Regions from separate parts of the Streptomyces sp. NPDC001941 genome, predicted to be linked through region 3. Evidence: riboswitches for the same ligand, from Rfam matches in the RefSeq annotation. Region 3 holds a riboswitch; each other region holds the start of a gene.
What was found. A riboswitch is a leader RNA that binds a small molecule or an ion and turns the genes downstream of it on or off. The one in region 3 is predicted to bind cyclic di-AMP.
Positions count from the first base shown of each region.

Region 1: another riboswitch for cyclic di-AMP. It lies ahead of ABT160_RS35265 (M23 family metallopeptidase); the one in region 3 lies ahead of ABT160_RS21405 (M23 family metallopeptidase).
Region 2: another riboswitch for cyclic di-AMP. It lies ahead of ABT160_RS19420 (M23 family metallopeptidase); the one in region 3 lies ahead of ABT160_RS21405 (M23 family metallopeptidase).

Region 1 is NZ_JBEOYE010000076.1:21,259-26,070, reverse strand. It holds gene ABT160_RS35275 (M16 family metallopeptidase) at 1-867, shown strand, start outside; gene ABT160_RS35270 (M16 family metallopeptidase) at 885-2,252, shown strand; cyclic di-AMP (ydaO/yuaA leader) riboswitch at 2,471-2,626, shown strand; gene ABT160_RS35265 (M23 family metallopeptidase) at 2,641-3,411, shown strand; gene ABT160_RS35260 (GntR family transcriptional regulator) at 3,654-4,319, shown strand; gene ABT160_RS35255 (HPr family phosphocarrier protein) at 4,538-4,812, opposite strand, start outside.
Region 2 is NZ_JBEOYE010000026.1:79,811-84,622, reverse strand. It holds gene ABT160_RS19425 (aldo/keto reductase) at 1-786, opposite strand, end outside; gene ABT160_RS19420 (M23 family metallopeptidase) at 909-1,937, opposite strand; cyclic di-AMP (ydaO/yuaA leader) riboswitch at 1,948-2,083, opposite strand; gene ABT160_RS19415 (PP2C family protein-serine/threonine phosphatase) at 2,343-3,506, opposite strand; gene ABT160_RS19410 (MFS transporter) at 3,644-4,812, opposite strand, start outside.
Region 3 is NZ_JBEOYE010000031.1:4,044-8,855, reverse strand. It holds gene ABT160_RS21410 (SGNH/GDSL hydrolase family protein) at 1-499, opposite strand, end outside; gene ABT160_RS21405 (M23 family metallopeptidase) at 699-1,640, opposite strand; cyclic di-AMP (ydaO/yuaA leader) riboswitch at 1,645-1,807, opposite strand; gene ABT160_RS21400 (patatin-like phospholipase family protein) at 2,183-3,175, opposite strand; gene ABT160_RS21395 (peroxidase family protein) at 3,179-4,812, opposite strand, start outside.

The DNA of each region.
Region 1 (4,812 bases), on a different contig from region 3:
CGCCTGACCGCGCTGGCCTACCCCGAGGGCCACCCCTACCACCACACGCCGATCGGCTCGATGGCGGACCTGGACGCGGCGACCCTGGAGGACGCCCGCGCCTTCTTCCGCACGTACTACGCGCCCAACAACGCGGTGCTCTCCGTGGTCGGCGACATCGACCCCGCGCAGACCCTGGCCTGGGTGGAGAGGTACTTCGGCTCCATCCCCGGCCACGACGGCAAGCCCGCCCCGCGCGACGGCTCGCTGCCCGACACCCTCGGCGGCGAGCTGCGCGAGGTGGTCGAGGAGGAGGTCCCGGCCCGCGCGCTGATGGCCGCCTACCGGCTGCCGCACGACGGCACGCGCGCGTGCGACGCGGCCGACCTGGCGCTGACCGTGCTCGGCGGCGGCGAGTCCTCCCGGCTGCACAACCGGCTGGTGCGGCGCGACCGCACCGCCGTCGCCGCGGGCTTCGGCATGCTGCGCCTGGCCGGCGCCCCCTCGCTGGGCTGGCTGGACGTCAAGACCTCCGGCGGCGTGGAGGTCCCGCGCATCGAGAGCGCGGTCGACGAGGAGCTCGCCCGGTTCGCCGAGGAGGGCCCGACGGCCGAGGAGATGGAGCGCGCCCAGGCCCAGCTGGAGCGCGAGTGGCTGGACCGGCTCGGCACGGTCGCGGGCCGCGCCGACGAACTGTGCCGGTTCGCCGTGCTGTTCGGCGACCCCCAGCTGGCGCTGACCGCGGTCGACCGCGTCCTGGACGTCACCGCCGAGGAGGTGCGCGACGTCGCCCGGGCCCGGCTGCGCCCCGACAACCGCGCGGTGCTCGTGTACGAACCGGTCGCCGAGGACGCGGGCGACGACGCAGAGGAAGAGGCGGACCAGTGACGGACGCGGTCGTGACGATGGAGTTCCACCCCCGGCCCGAGGCGGGCACCGCCAGGCCCTGGGCCTTTCCCGCGCCCGAGCGCGGCCGCCTGGACAACGGCCTGACGCTGCTGCGCTGCCACCGCCCGGGCCAGCAGGTGGTGGCCGTCGAGGTGTTCCTGGCCGCCCCGCTGGAGGCCGAGCCCGAGGGCCTGGACGGCGTGGCCACGCTGATGGCGCGCGCCCTGTCCGAGGGCACCGACAAACACAGCGCCGAGGAGTTCGCCGCCGAGCTGGAGCGCTGCGGCGCCACGCTCGACGCGCACGCGGACCACCCGGGCGTGCGGGTCTCGCTGGAGGTGCCGGTCTCCCGGCTCGCCAAGGCGCTGGGGCTGCTCGCGGAGGCGCTGCGGGCGCCCGCGTTCTCCGACGGCGAGGTGGAGCGCCTGGTGGGCAACCGCCTGGACGAGATCCCGCACGAGAGCGCCAACCCGGCGCGCCGGGCCGCCAAGCAGCTGTCGAAGGAGCTGTTCCCGGCGGACTCGCGGATGTCCCGGCCGCGCCAGGGCACCGAGGAGACCGTCGCCCGGATCGACTCCGCGGCGGTGCGCGCCTTCTACGAGGCGCACGTGCGCCCCGCCACGGCGACCGCGGTGGTGGTCGGCGACCTGACCGGGGTCGACCTGGACGCGCTGCTCGCCGACACGCTGGGCGCCTGGACGGGCGACCCGGGCGCGTCCCGGCCGGTCCCGGCGGTCACCGCCGACGACCGGGGCCGGGTGGTCGTGGTGGACCGCCCCGGGGCCGTGCAGACGCAGCTGCTGATCGGCCGCGTGGGCGCCGACCGGCACGACCGGGTGTGGCCGGCCCAGGTGCTCGGCACGTACTGCCTGGGCGGCACCCTGACGTCCCGTCTGGACCGGGTGCTGCGCGAGGAGAAGGGCTACACCTACGGGGTGCGGGCCTTCGGCCAGGTGCTGCGCTCGGGCCCGGACGGCGCGGGCGCCTCCCTGCTCGCGATCAGCGGCTCGGTGGACACGCCCAACACGGGCCCGGCGCTGGCGGACCTGTGGCAGGTGCTGCGGACGCTGGCGGAGGGAGGCCTGACCGACGCCGAGCGGGACGTGGCGGTGCAGAACCTGGTGGGCGTCGCCCCGCTGAAGTACGAGACGGCGGCGTCGGTCGCGGCGACCCTGGCGGACCAGGTGGAGCAGCACCTGCCCGACGACTTCCAGGCGCAGCTGTACGCCCGTCTCGCGGAGACGGGGACCGTGGAGGCGACGGCGGCCGTCGTCAGCGCCTTCCCGGTGGACCGGCTCGTCACGGTGCTGGTCGGGGACGCGGCGCAGATCGCGGAGCCGGTGCGGGCGCTGGGCATCGGCGAGGTGACGGTGGTCACCGGCTGACGGCCTGTCATCAGGGCGGACGGCCCGCGGAGGACCCCGGCGTGAGCGTTTCGCCGGGGGTCCTCCCTTATGTCCGGTTTGTTGGTGAGGTTGCCTGTCCGTCCTGTGGCGTGCGCTACAAAACGTCGTGTCTGTTTGGTGATTGAAAGAGGAGACGCTTAGCGTTCTGGACCGTTGGAACTGTCCGTGAGCCGTCCCCGCCGCACCCGCGGCAGCGCGGGCAGTCATCGCCGAGTCCCCGTCAGGCGCGAGCCTGGGGAGCCGGGGACCCACTCAGTCCCTGGGGTGAATCGGACGCCCTGCGAGGGGCGACCGTAGGAGACCTTCCTGCTCCGAACCCGTCAGCTAACCCGGTAGGCGAGAAGGAAGGAAAGGAAACAGCTCCTACATGGCGTTCACCCGTGCCACCGGGAAGCACCGTGGTCCGAGCCGTCTGGCGCGCCGCAGCGCCGGCGTCGCCTCGATCGCGACCATCGCCACCACCGGCGTCATCGGCACCCTCGCCTCCCCGGCGCTCGCCGCCGACGGGGAAGCCCCCTCGGTCGAGCAGACCGGACTGAACGCGGCCGTCGTCGCCGAGTCCCTCGCCGACCGCATCAACGCGCAGGCCGAGGCCCAGGAGCAGGAGGCCGCCCAGGCCCTCGCCAGGGCCAAGGCCGAGGCGGAGGCCAAGCGCAAGGCCGAGGCCCGCGCCAAGGCCGCCCGCGAGGCCAAGGAGCGCGCCGCCCGCGAGGCCGAGCGCAAGCGCCTGAACAGCTTCGTGGCGCCCATCTCCGGCAGCTACGTCTCCACCGGCTACAAGACCGGTGGCTCCATCTGGTCCTCCGGCAGCCACACCGGCATCGACTTCCACGCGGCCAGCGGCACCCCGGTGCACGCGGTCGGCCTGGGCACCGTCGTCGAGGCGGGCTGGGGCGGGGCGTACGGCAACAACGTCGTCATCCGCATGAACGACGGCACGTACACCCAGTACGGCCACCTGTCCTCCATCGGCGTGTCGGTGGGCCAGACGGTGGAGCCGGGCCAGCAGATAGCCCTCTCGGGCAACACCGGCAACACCACCGGCCCGCACCTGCACTTCGAGGCCCGCTCGGGCGAGGGGTACGGCTCCGACATGGACCCGATCGCCTACCTGCGCGCGCACGGCGTCGGCGTCTGAGCCGCACGCCCCGCAGCACCTCCCACGAGGCCCCCGCCGACCCGGCGGGGGCCTCGTGCGCTTCCCGCGCCGACCCCCGCCCCGTGCGCCCCGGTGAACCTCCGCGGCGGACAAAAGAATTCGGACGATTCCCGGGAGCCATCGGAATTCGCGGCCCGCTGTCATAGAGTCGAACAAGTGCGGTGCAGCACAATGGCGCCGTCACGACCCCGGGCCGGGGTGGACGAATTCGGAGGCTCTGTATGCGCGTTCCCGCTCACTCGGTATGCACGGCGATCCGCGACGACATCGTGTCCGGTGCCTTCGAGCGCGGCGGCCGGCTGACCGAGGAGCAGCTCGCCCGCCGGTACGGGGTCTCCCGCGTCCCGGTCCGCGAGGCGCTGCGCACCCTGGAGTCCGAGGGCTTCGTCACCACCCGCCGCCACGCGGGCGCGTGCGTGGCCGAGCCGACCGCCCAGGAGGCCGCCGACCTCCTGGAGATCCGTACGCTCCTGGAGCCGCTGGGCGCCGCCCGGGCCGCCCAGCACCGCAGCGAGGCCCACCTCAAGGTGCTGCGCGGCCTGGTCAGGCTGGGCCAGGCGCGGGCGCGCGGCGGCCAGGGGGAGGACCTGCGGTCGCTGGACGGCTGGTTCCACGAGACGCTGGCGCAGGCGGCGGGCAGCCCGGGCCTGAGCTCCCTGCTGACCCAGCTGCGGCACAAGATCGCCTGGATGTACGTGGTCGAGCAGCCGGCCCGTCCGCTGGAGACCTGGGCCGAGCACGGCGCGATCGTGGACGCGGTGGCGCGCGGCGACGCGGAGCGGGCGCGCTCGCTGACCGCGCTGCACGCCGAGCGCGGACTGCCGGCGCACCGGCTGCGCGTGAGGACTTCGCAACACGCCGTAAACAGTGCGAGCGCCCGGCATTAACAAAGGGGCCGTATACAAAGGGGGGAATTAAAGTGGGCCCACCAGTGGGGCGCGCTTTATTCACCCGGAATGCGGATACCCGTACAAGCGGCTGAGGCTGCGTGCATCCGGTGATTTCCGCGCATGAGAAGGATTTTCGCGCACGAGAAAGCCGCGACCTGCCGGAGTGGATCCGGAAAGCCGCGGCTTCCTGTGCGTACTGCGAGGGTGCCCGGGACTCAGACGGTCTCGGGGAGCTCCTCGAGGCCCTCGGCGACGAGCTTCGCCAGGCGGTCCAGGGCGGCGTCCGCGCCCTCGGCGTCCGACGCGAGCACGATCTCCTCGCCGCCCTGCGCACCCAGGCCGAGCACCGCGAGCATGGACGCGGCGTTGACCGGGTTGCCGTCGGCCTTGGCGATCGTGACCGGAACGCCGGAGGCCGTGGCGGCACGGACGAAGATGGAGGCGGGGCGGGCGTGCAGGCCCTCGGCCCAGCCGACGTTGACGCGGCGCT
Region 2 (4,812 bases), on a different contig from region 3:
CTCGGCGCCGCGCGCGGCCGCCACCTCGTCCAGCGCGGCCAGCACCTTGCGGCCGCGCTCGCTCTCCAGGTGCTGGGCGGCGCCCTGGGCGCGGGCGCTGTCGACGGCGGTGCCCGGGCGGTACTTGCCGGTCAGGAAGCCGGAGGCCAGGCCGTAGTACGGGACGGCGGCGAGCCCGTGGTCGCGGGCCACGTCCAGCAGCGGGCCCTCGTAGGTGTCGCGGGAGACCAGGTTGTAGTGCGGCTGGAGCGCGACGTAGCGGGCCAGGCCCTCGCGGTCGGAGACCTCCAGGGCCTCGCGCAGCCGCTCGGGCGAGATGTTGGACGCGGCGATCGCCCGCACCTTGCCGGCCCGCACCAGCTCGTCGAGCGCGCCGAGGAACTCCTCGACCGGCACGGACGGGTCGTCGTAGTGCGTGTAGTAGAGGTCGATGTGGTCGGTGCCCAGGCGGCGCAGCGACTCCTCGGCGGCGCCCTTGATGGTGGCGGCGCCGAGGCCCTTGAAGCCGGGCTGGGCGCCCGCCTTGGTGGCGATCACGACGTCGTCGCGGTTGCCGCGCGCGGCCAGCCACTGGCCGATCACGGTCTCGGACTCTCCGCCTTGGTTGCCCTGCACCCAGTGGGAGTAGGCGTCGGCGGTGTCGATGAAGTTGCCGCCCGCCGCGGTGTAGGCGTCGAGGACGGCGAAGGACTGGTCGCGGTCGGCGGTCCAGCCGAAGACGTTGCCCCCGAGGGCGAGCGGGTGGACGGACAGGTCGGAAGCGCCCAGAGCGCGGCGAAGGGTCATACGGGGTGAACAGCGCGCCCGGGGGCGCGTGTTCCGGATTCCCCGTACGACCCTGCGGCGTCGGACCCCGTACGACCCTGCGGCCGGACCCGGTGTCGGGCCCGGCCCCGGGCGTCAGGCCTTCAGACCTTCAGGCCCTTCGAGCCGAGCCAGCCCATCGGGTCGATGCCGGTCCCGCCGGGCGTGTGCACCTCCAGGTGCAGGTGCGGCCCGGTCACGTTGCCGGTGGCGCCGACGCGGCCGATGGTCTCGCCGGTGCCGACCTGCTCGCCCGCGCCGACGGTCATCGACGACAGGTGGCAGTACCAGAGTTCGGTGCCGTCCTCGAGCTCCAGGACGATGCGGTAGCCGTACGCGCCGGACCAGCCGGCCGACTTCACGGTGGCGCCGTGCACGGCCTTGACCGGGGTACCGGTCGGGGCGGCGAAGTCCAGGCCGGTGTGGTGCCCGGAGGACCACATGGAGCCGGACTGGCCGTAGGTGGAGGTGATCGTGTACGAGGACGTGGGCAGCGAGTAGCTGGCGGCGAGCTTGGCCAGGCGCTCGGCCTCGGCCTTCGCGGCGGCCTCGGCGGCGGCCTTCTTCTTCGCCTCGTCGGCCTTCTTCGCGGCGGCCTTCTGCTGCTGCGCGGCCTGCTCGGCGGCGGCCTTGGCGGCGGCCTGCTCGGCGGCGGCCCGGGTCTCGGCCTCGGCGGAGGCCTGCTGCTGCTCGGCCTGCTGGAGGATGCGGGCGCGCAGGGCCTCGCCCGCGGTGCCGCCCTCGGAGGCGTCGTCGGCCCCGGTGGTCGCGGCGGCGGTCAGGGGCCGGGTGTTCCGGTCGGTCGCGTCGTCGTGGGCGACCAGGGCGCCGATGCCGGGCAGCGAGGCGGCGTCGGGGAGTTCGGGCAGGTCGGGCAGGTCCGGCAGCGATATGGAGACCGGGGGCTTGTCCTGGGCGGTGGCCATCCCCGCGCCGCCGACCGCGGCGATGACGCCGACGCCGAGGACGGTGGAGCTGCGGGCGAGTCCGCCGCGCTGGCGGGCCACGCGGTGCCGGCCGCGGACGGGCCGTACGGATTCCTCGGTGGGGTTCCACTCCTGCCACTCGGGGGGCGCGGAGGGACTGTTCCAGTCCTGCTGGGCAGGGCCGGACGGGACGGGCGGGGTCGCCACGGAGGCGTGCTCCTTCCTTCCTTCTCGCCTACCGGGTTAGCTGACGGGTTCGGAGCAGGAAGGTCTCCTACGGGCATGCGTGATGCCCGATTCACCCCAAGTTGGTGGTTCCCCGGTTCCCTCGCGGGATTCGGCGCGTGCGCACGGTGCCGCCTCTGGCGGCGGCGGGGACGACCGCGCTGCGTTATCGAACGTTAATAGACACGGGGGTCCGATTCCAAGCTGTTCCGGCTTGATCGTTAAGCCCTCCGGCCGGGACTTAAGCAGGCAGATCCGGGCGGAACGGCGCAGTTGACGGAGCGTCGGCCGATCATCATTTTCTGACGGTGTGTCAAATGTTATGCGCAGCGGCGCCTTCCGCTCACACCGCGTGAGCGGGCGCGGGCGCCCCGCCCTGGCGGCCCCTCAGCCCCCGCGCGGCCCCCGCACCACCGGCATCGTCCGCCGCCGCTCCGGCTGCCCGGCCGCCGGGCGCGCCACCGCCAGCAGCGCCATGTCGTCGCTGGCGCCCCCGCCCGTGTAGCGGCGCACGTCGTCCACCAGCGCGTCGAGCAGTTCGTCGGGCCCCGGGAAGATCCGCCCGGCCAGCCGCTCCGCCGGGTCGTAGAAGACGCCCCGCGCGTCCCGCGCCTCGCTCAGCCCGTCCGTGTACAGCAGCAGCGTGGTGCCCGGCGGGAACGCCGCCTCGTCCGCCCGGTCCGGCCAGGTCCCCAGGTCGCCCATGCCCAGCGGCAGCGCGGGCTCGCTCGGTTCGAGGAGGTCCAGGTCCCCGTCCGCGTACAGCAGCAGCGGCTCGGGGTGGCCCCGGTTGACCACCCGCAGCACGCCCTCGCCGCGCGGGATCTCGGCGAGCAGCGCGGTCGTGAAGCCCTCGAAGGCGTCCAGGCCGTCGCGCCGGGTGCCCTCCCGCGCCAGCGCCCGCTCCAGGCGCTGGGCCACGCCCTCCAGGGTGCGCTCCTGCTCGGCCGCCTCCCGGAAGGCGCCGATCACCACCGCCACCGCCTCCACCGCCTGCAGCCCCTTGCCCCGCACGTCGCCCACCACCAGGCGCACCCCGAAGGGCGTGTCCTGCACCGCGAACAGGTCGCCCCCGATGAACGCGTCCGCCTGCGCCGCCTCGTAGCGCGCCGCGATGTGCAGCCCGCCGATCCGGTCGGCGGGCGTGGGCAGCACCGCCCGCTGGGCCGTCTCGGCGATCTCGCGCGCCGAGGCGAGCCGCCGCCCGCTGCGCCGCACCACCCGGTTGATCAGCAGCGCCAGGCCGGACACGGTCAGCACGGTCGCGCCCTCGGTGAGCGAAGTGGGGTCGTCGATCGTGTGGTTGTACAGGTGCAGCCCGAGCCCGGCCAGCACGGCCGCGAGGCCGGTCAGCAGGGTGGCCCGCAGCGAGAAGAACGGCGCGGCGATCAACGGGGCCGCCGCGAGCAGCGGGGAGGCGGTGAACTGGGGCGGCGTGGCCAGGTCGAAGACCACCCCGCCGGCGATGAGCACCGCGGGCAGCGCGCGCAGGAACCGGTGGACGCCCTCGCCGTCCGTACCGTCGTACCCGTCCGCCGCTCTGTTCCCCACCAGTGCTCTCCTGCCCGGTCCGCCCACGGCTGCGGACGGTACCGCGCCCTCCCCAGGCTTGCCGGAGCCGCGCCGCACGGCGACTCTCCGTCGGCCAACCGGGGGACGGCGGCCCGCGCCGCCGCCCCCGGCCCCGGCTACCCGGCCGCCGCGGGCACCAGCCGCCCGCCCCGCAGCAGCGCCCCGACCGCCCCCGCGCACGCCAGGCCGACCGCGCACAGCACCAGCCACGGCACCGGCGACCAGCCGGTCACGTCCAGGAGCGCGCCGGTGCCCAGGTTCCCCAGGGTGATCCCGATCCCGCACACCGTGTTGTAGAGCCCGTAGTGCGTGGCCACCCAGCGGTCGCCGGACAGCGCGACGACCGTGTCCATCTCGTACGGGTAGAGCACCGCGTTGGCCACCGCGAGCACCGCCGCGCACAGCAGCAGCCCCGCCACCCCGCCCGGCGCCACCGGCAGCAGGAACGCCCCGCCCATCAGCGCCAGACCGGCCACCAGGCACCGCTCGCGCGGCCAGTACCGCTTGCACCACTCGGTGATCCGCAGCTGCCCGGCCAGCGCGACGAGCGCGGAGACCACGAACAGCGCGGTGGTCACCAGGGTGCTCCCGGCCGCCAGCGGCAGCGCCAGGTAGACCTGGAAGGACAGCACGTACGAACCGGTCATGGCCAGCGCGAACAGCCAGAACGGCCGGTTGGCCAGCACCGTGCGGAACTGCCCGCGCTCGCGCCCCGCACCCGCCGCCCCGCCCGCCCGGTCCGGCAGGTGGCGCAGCTGTACGAGCGTGAGCACGGCGAAGAGCAGCGCGGCGACCACGCACGTCAGCCGGAAGGACACCCCGGTCAGCGCGATCCCCACCAGCGGGCCCAGCAGGATGCCCGCCTGGTAGTACGCGTTGAAGACCGCGAACGCCTCCACGCGCCGCTCCCCCGCCCCGGCCGCCAGGTAGGCCCGTACCGCCGGGTTGAACAGGGCGCCCGCCAGGCCGGTCGCCGCCGACGCCGCGATCAGCACCGGCAGCGACTGCGCCACGGCCAGCGCCCCGAAGCCGGCCGTGCGCAGCGCGCAGCCCGCGACGATCAGCGGCTTGTAGCCGAGCCGGTCGGCGAGCGCGCCGCCGGCCAGGAACATGCCCTGCTGGGACAGGTTGCGCACGCCGAGGACCAGGCCCACCGACCAGGCCGCCATGCCCAGCCCGTCGGACAGGTGGGCCGCCAGGTACGGCATCAGCATGTAGAAGCCGAGGTTGATGGTCAGCTGGTTGACGAACAGCAGCCGTACGGCCGGGTCGAAGGTGCGGGTCT
Region 3 (4,812 bases):
ACAGGTCGAGGACCGGGCAGCCGTAGCGGTCGGCGACGGCCCGTACGTGACCGTTGTACGTGGCGATCTTGCCGCGCAGGTGGCGCAGCAGGGCCACGCCGCGGGTGTCGAAGCCCGTGGTGATCATGACGGTGCCGACGGCCGAGCTGAGGTCGGCGACGGCGCGCTCGAAGCGCTCGGCGACCTCGTCGGGGTCGGTGCCGGGGCGGATGATGTCGTTGCCGCCCGCGCAGAAGGTCACCAGGTCGGGGGCGAGCTCCTTGGCCCGGGGGACCTGCTCCTCGACGATCTGGTCGAGGAGGCGGCCGCGCACGGCGAGGTTGGCGTAGCGGAACGCGTGCTCCGGCCGGCGGTCCGCGAGCAGCACCGCGAAGCGGTCCGCCCAGCCGACGAAGGCGCCGTCGGGGCCGGGGTCGCCGACGCCCTCGGTGAAGCTGTCACCGATCGCCACGTACGACCCGAATGCGTCTCTGTCTCTGGATCTCGAATCGTCTGCCACGTGCACACATCTTTCCCTTACGGATGTGACCTACGCGACCGTAAGGAGGGGTTGACGCGGGGTGAGATTCGCCACCGGTCAAGTTTCCTCCAAGCAGGAATACGGGCCGGCGCACGCCGAGGGGCCCCGCACGCGGACGCGTGCGGGGCCCCTCCGTTCGGGTGGACGGCGCCGGCGGGCGGCGCGGGTGGACGGTGCGTCAGAGGGACGCGCCGTGCTGGCGCAGGTACGCCACCGGGTCGATGTCGGAGCCGTAGTCGGGCGAGGTGCGCATCTCGAAGTGCAGGTGCGGTCCGGTGACGTTCCCGGTGGAGCCGGAGAGGCCGATCCGGTCGCCCTCGCCGACGCTCTGGCCGGCCGAGACGGAGAGCGAGGAGAGGTGGGCGTACTGGGAGTAGTTGCCGTCCGCGTGGCGGATGACGACCTGGTTGCCGTACGCGCCGCCCCAGCCCGCGGAGACCACGGTGCCCTGGCCGACGGCGTGCACCGGGGTGCCGCTGGAGGCGGAGAAGTCGACGCCCGTGTGGTAGCCGGAGGACCACATGCCGCCGGAGGCGCGGTAGGGGGTGGTGACGCCCGCGTCGACGGGAGCGGTGAAGCCGGAGCCGCCGCCACCGCGGGCGGAGGTCCGGGTGTTCTCCGAGCGCGTGGCGCCGGAGGAGTCGTCGGAGTCGTCGGAGGCCTGCGGCGCCGACGGGCGCGGCTGCTCCTTCGGGGCGGTGCGCTCGGCCTTCGGGGCGGCGGCGCCCGCGGGGGCCTTGGCACCCAGGGTGAGCTTCATGCCGGGCAGGATCAGGGACGGGTCCCCGCCGACGACGGTGCGGTTGTCCTCGTACAGCTTCTGCCAGCCGCCGCTGAGCCGCCGCTCCTCGGCGATCTTCGACAGGTAGTCGCCGCTGACGACGGTGTACGTGGTGGCCCGGGTCTTCGCCGGGGCCTTCGCCGCCACCTGGGCGACGGGCTTCGCGGCGGCCCGCTGCTGGACCGGGGCGGGCGCCTCGGGGGCGGCCTGCTGCGCGGCGTGGGCGCCGGTGGCGCCGATCAGCGGGAGGGCGAGGGCGGCCCCGCCGGTTCCGGCGGCGGCGAGGCCGCGGCCGAGCGGACGGGCCTTGGGACGTCGGTGCTTACCCTTCGCGGGCATGGGGCATTCCTCTCCGGCGCCTGCGAGGTGAGCTGTCGGGTTCGGGCTGGAGGTGCCCGGCCGTACGGAATTCCGTACGGCTTAACCCCGAGCCGTCCGTGGGTACGGAAACGGCGTTCTACCTGGGTCCCCCGCTCCTGCCACGCGTGGATGGGTGCGAATTCCGGGCGGCGGCAGGATTAGGCGGTCCGACCGGATTGACGGTGACCGTAAACGAGCGGGACGGACGGGAACAAGCGGTTCGGCGAATCCCGCATTCGAACGCGGGACTTTACCCCCGGATTACCGTCACCCTCCGTGGATTTTCGATCTTCGCGGTTCGTCGATCGCGCTTGTCGGCACGGTATTCGGCGCACCGTGCACCAGCACGCAACGTCACGGGTATGAGCCTGCTCACGTGCCCCGGACCAATTGAGCAGGGACCGGGGCACGATGGAGTGAATTCCAGGAAGAAGGAAGAAGGTCCCCAATCGGTCATATACGGATAGAAGGTTCAGACACCCCGCCGGAGGGCCGGGTGCGCCGCGGCTCAGGAGAACGGGTCAGGAGTGGTCCGTCCCGCGCCAGTACCGCACGAACTCCACGGCGGTCCGCCGCCCCTCCTCCACCAGCGCGTCCCGCGCCCGCGCGCCGATCGCGAAGTCGGTCACGCCGACGCCCGAGCAGTCCACCGCGATGGTCCGCTCGCGCACGCCGGGCCGGTCCAGGTGCGTCTGGTCGCGCCCCACCAGCGCGGTGGTCACCACCTGCTGCGCCAGCTGGAGCGGCGGCCACATCACCCGCGCGGCCAGCGGGAACAGCTGGGCGATCCCGGCGGGCAGGTCGGGCAGGATCCGTACGCCGAAGGACGGCCAGCGGCTCGGCCGCCCGTCGGTGCGGTCGAAGATCTCCACCGCGAAGTTCGACAGGCTGCCGCCGTCCACGAGGACCGAGGACTCCCCCGTGACCGGGTCCCGCAGGGAGCACGGCCGGAAGTAGAACGGGATCGACAGCGAGCAGCGCACCGCGTCCGCGACGACCTGCGCGTCCGGGTCGAGGTGGAAGAGCCGGTAGTCCCAGGGCAGCCGCAGCAGCCGCCCCCGGGTCACGTCGGTGACCAGGACGACCAGCTTGTAGCGCTGGTCCTCGGGCAGGTCCGCCGACGCCCCGGGGTCCTCGTACCGCAGGTCGCCGAAGGTGCGCACGCCCAGCTCCGCCAGTTCGCGCTCCAGCCAGTCGCGGATCCAGGCGCCCCGGTAGGCGCCGCTCGCCCCGGCCAGGCCCACGCCCTCGCTCAGCAGCGGGACCCCGGGCGGCAGCCGGTCCGGCACCCGGGCCAGGTCCAGCCGCTCCACGGCCGCCCGCAGCTCCTTGGCGCCCGCCCCGGCCGCGACCAGCGCCGCGGCGATCGCGCCGACCGAGGTGCCGGCCGCGCGCGGGAAGGCGTAGCCCTCCTCCTGGAGGCCGATGACCGCGCCCGCGGCGCCCAGGCCGCGCACGCCGCCGCCCTCCAGGACCAGGTCGGCGCGGGGCGCGCCGGTGGGACCGGTCGCCACGGCCTAGCCCTCCCGGCCCGCGACGCGCCAGGGCGCGAAGGCGTTCCGCACGCCGCTGAGCGCGGTGCGCAGTTCGGGGTGGTGCCTCAATAGCACGGTCAGCATGGAGTTGTCGTCGATCCAGCGCATTCCGGCCTTCGAGTACACCTCGGGGGTGTAGTACTCGGTGAAGAACCGGTCGCTGTTGAGGCGGCGCGACGCCATCAGGATGAAGATCCGGAATGCCGTGTCGCTGAAGGCGAATCCGGCCGGGAGTTTCTCCGCGTACAGGCCCACCTGGAGGTCGACCCTTTCGATGTCGCCGGAGTAGAGGCGTTCGATCTCGCGCGCCCATTCCTTGTTGTCCGTCAGTTCCGCGAAGTTCCGGGCGGGCTTGAGGTGCAGGAGCCTGCGGAACTCGTTGTAACGGGGCACGCCGAGTTCCCGGGAGCGCAGGATGTCGGTGGCGGCCAGGTCCTGGAGGTGCCCGTCGGGACGCTCGTACTCCTGGAGGAACCGCGGGAAGTTGTGCAGGGTCACCAGGCCGGGCGGGAGGGTGCCGAAGCTGTAGAGCAGGTCGGCGGTGGAGACGGACTGCAGGACCTTCAGGGCCTCGGGGCCCGCCAGTTCGCGGAACGTGGCCTCGCGCAGGGTGCCGTCGTCGCGCGCGGAGCGCAGGTGCCAGTCGTCGCGGACGAGCGGGTGCATGCGGTAGACGGCGACGAACTCCTCGGTGAGGGAGAACGGGATGCCGTAGTGGTCGGTGGCGGTGCCGGGGATGCCGCTCACCACCTCGGAGGCGCTGATCCGGCCGAACAGGTCGTGGACGCGTTCCCCGGCCAGGCCCCACCAGTTGGTGCGCAGGGCGGTGACGGTGGTGGGGTGGCTGATGACGGCGGGCGTCCACTCCACGGTGTGGATCTTCGCCAGGAGCGCGGAGTTGACCAGCCGCGCGCGCTGGAACAGCTCCTCGTCGTCCCAGCCGGGGTACTGCGCGTGCAGGTGGTCGCAGATCGCGTTGTGCTCCTTGGTGAACAGCGTCTGGAGCAGGACGAGTCCGAGCCAGAAGCCGGGCGACCGCGAGGGGTCGCGGGTGGTGTCGGCGGGGAACGGCAGCCGCCCGTCCTCGGTCAGCCGCAGCCTGCCGTGCTCGCCGGTGCGCAGCGCGCGCAGTTCCTCCTCGCCGGTGCCGTAGATCTGGGAGGCGTCCCACCAGTGCGAGAGGACGTTGACCCGGGTGTCGGGCGTCCCGGCGGGCGCGTGCGGGTCGCGGGTCGGGTCGTCCGGGGTCCGCATGATCCGCATGGGCTGCTCGGGCCAGGGGTCGTCACCGGTGAGCGGCACGGTCCAGGGCCGGTCGGTGGGGCTGCTGCCGTGGCTGAACCAGTCGCGGATCATGAACTGCAGCCAGGCGGCGACCAGGGAGTTGACGGTGGTGGCCGGGACGAAGGCGGTACGGGTGAGCAGGGCGCGGCTGACCTCGCGCGGGTTGGGTCCGGAGAGGACGTCGGCCGCCGAGACCGGGGGCACCCGGTCCAGCGGGATGTTGCGGCCGAAGCGGGTGCCGGCCATGCCCATGCGGGGCTGTGCCAGGTCGTTGTAGGAGCCGTCGGGGGTGCGGTTGACGTGGTGGGCGGAGTCCTTGGGCGGCTGCGGCT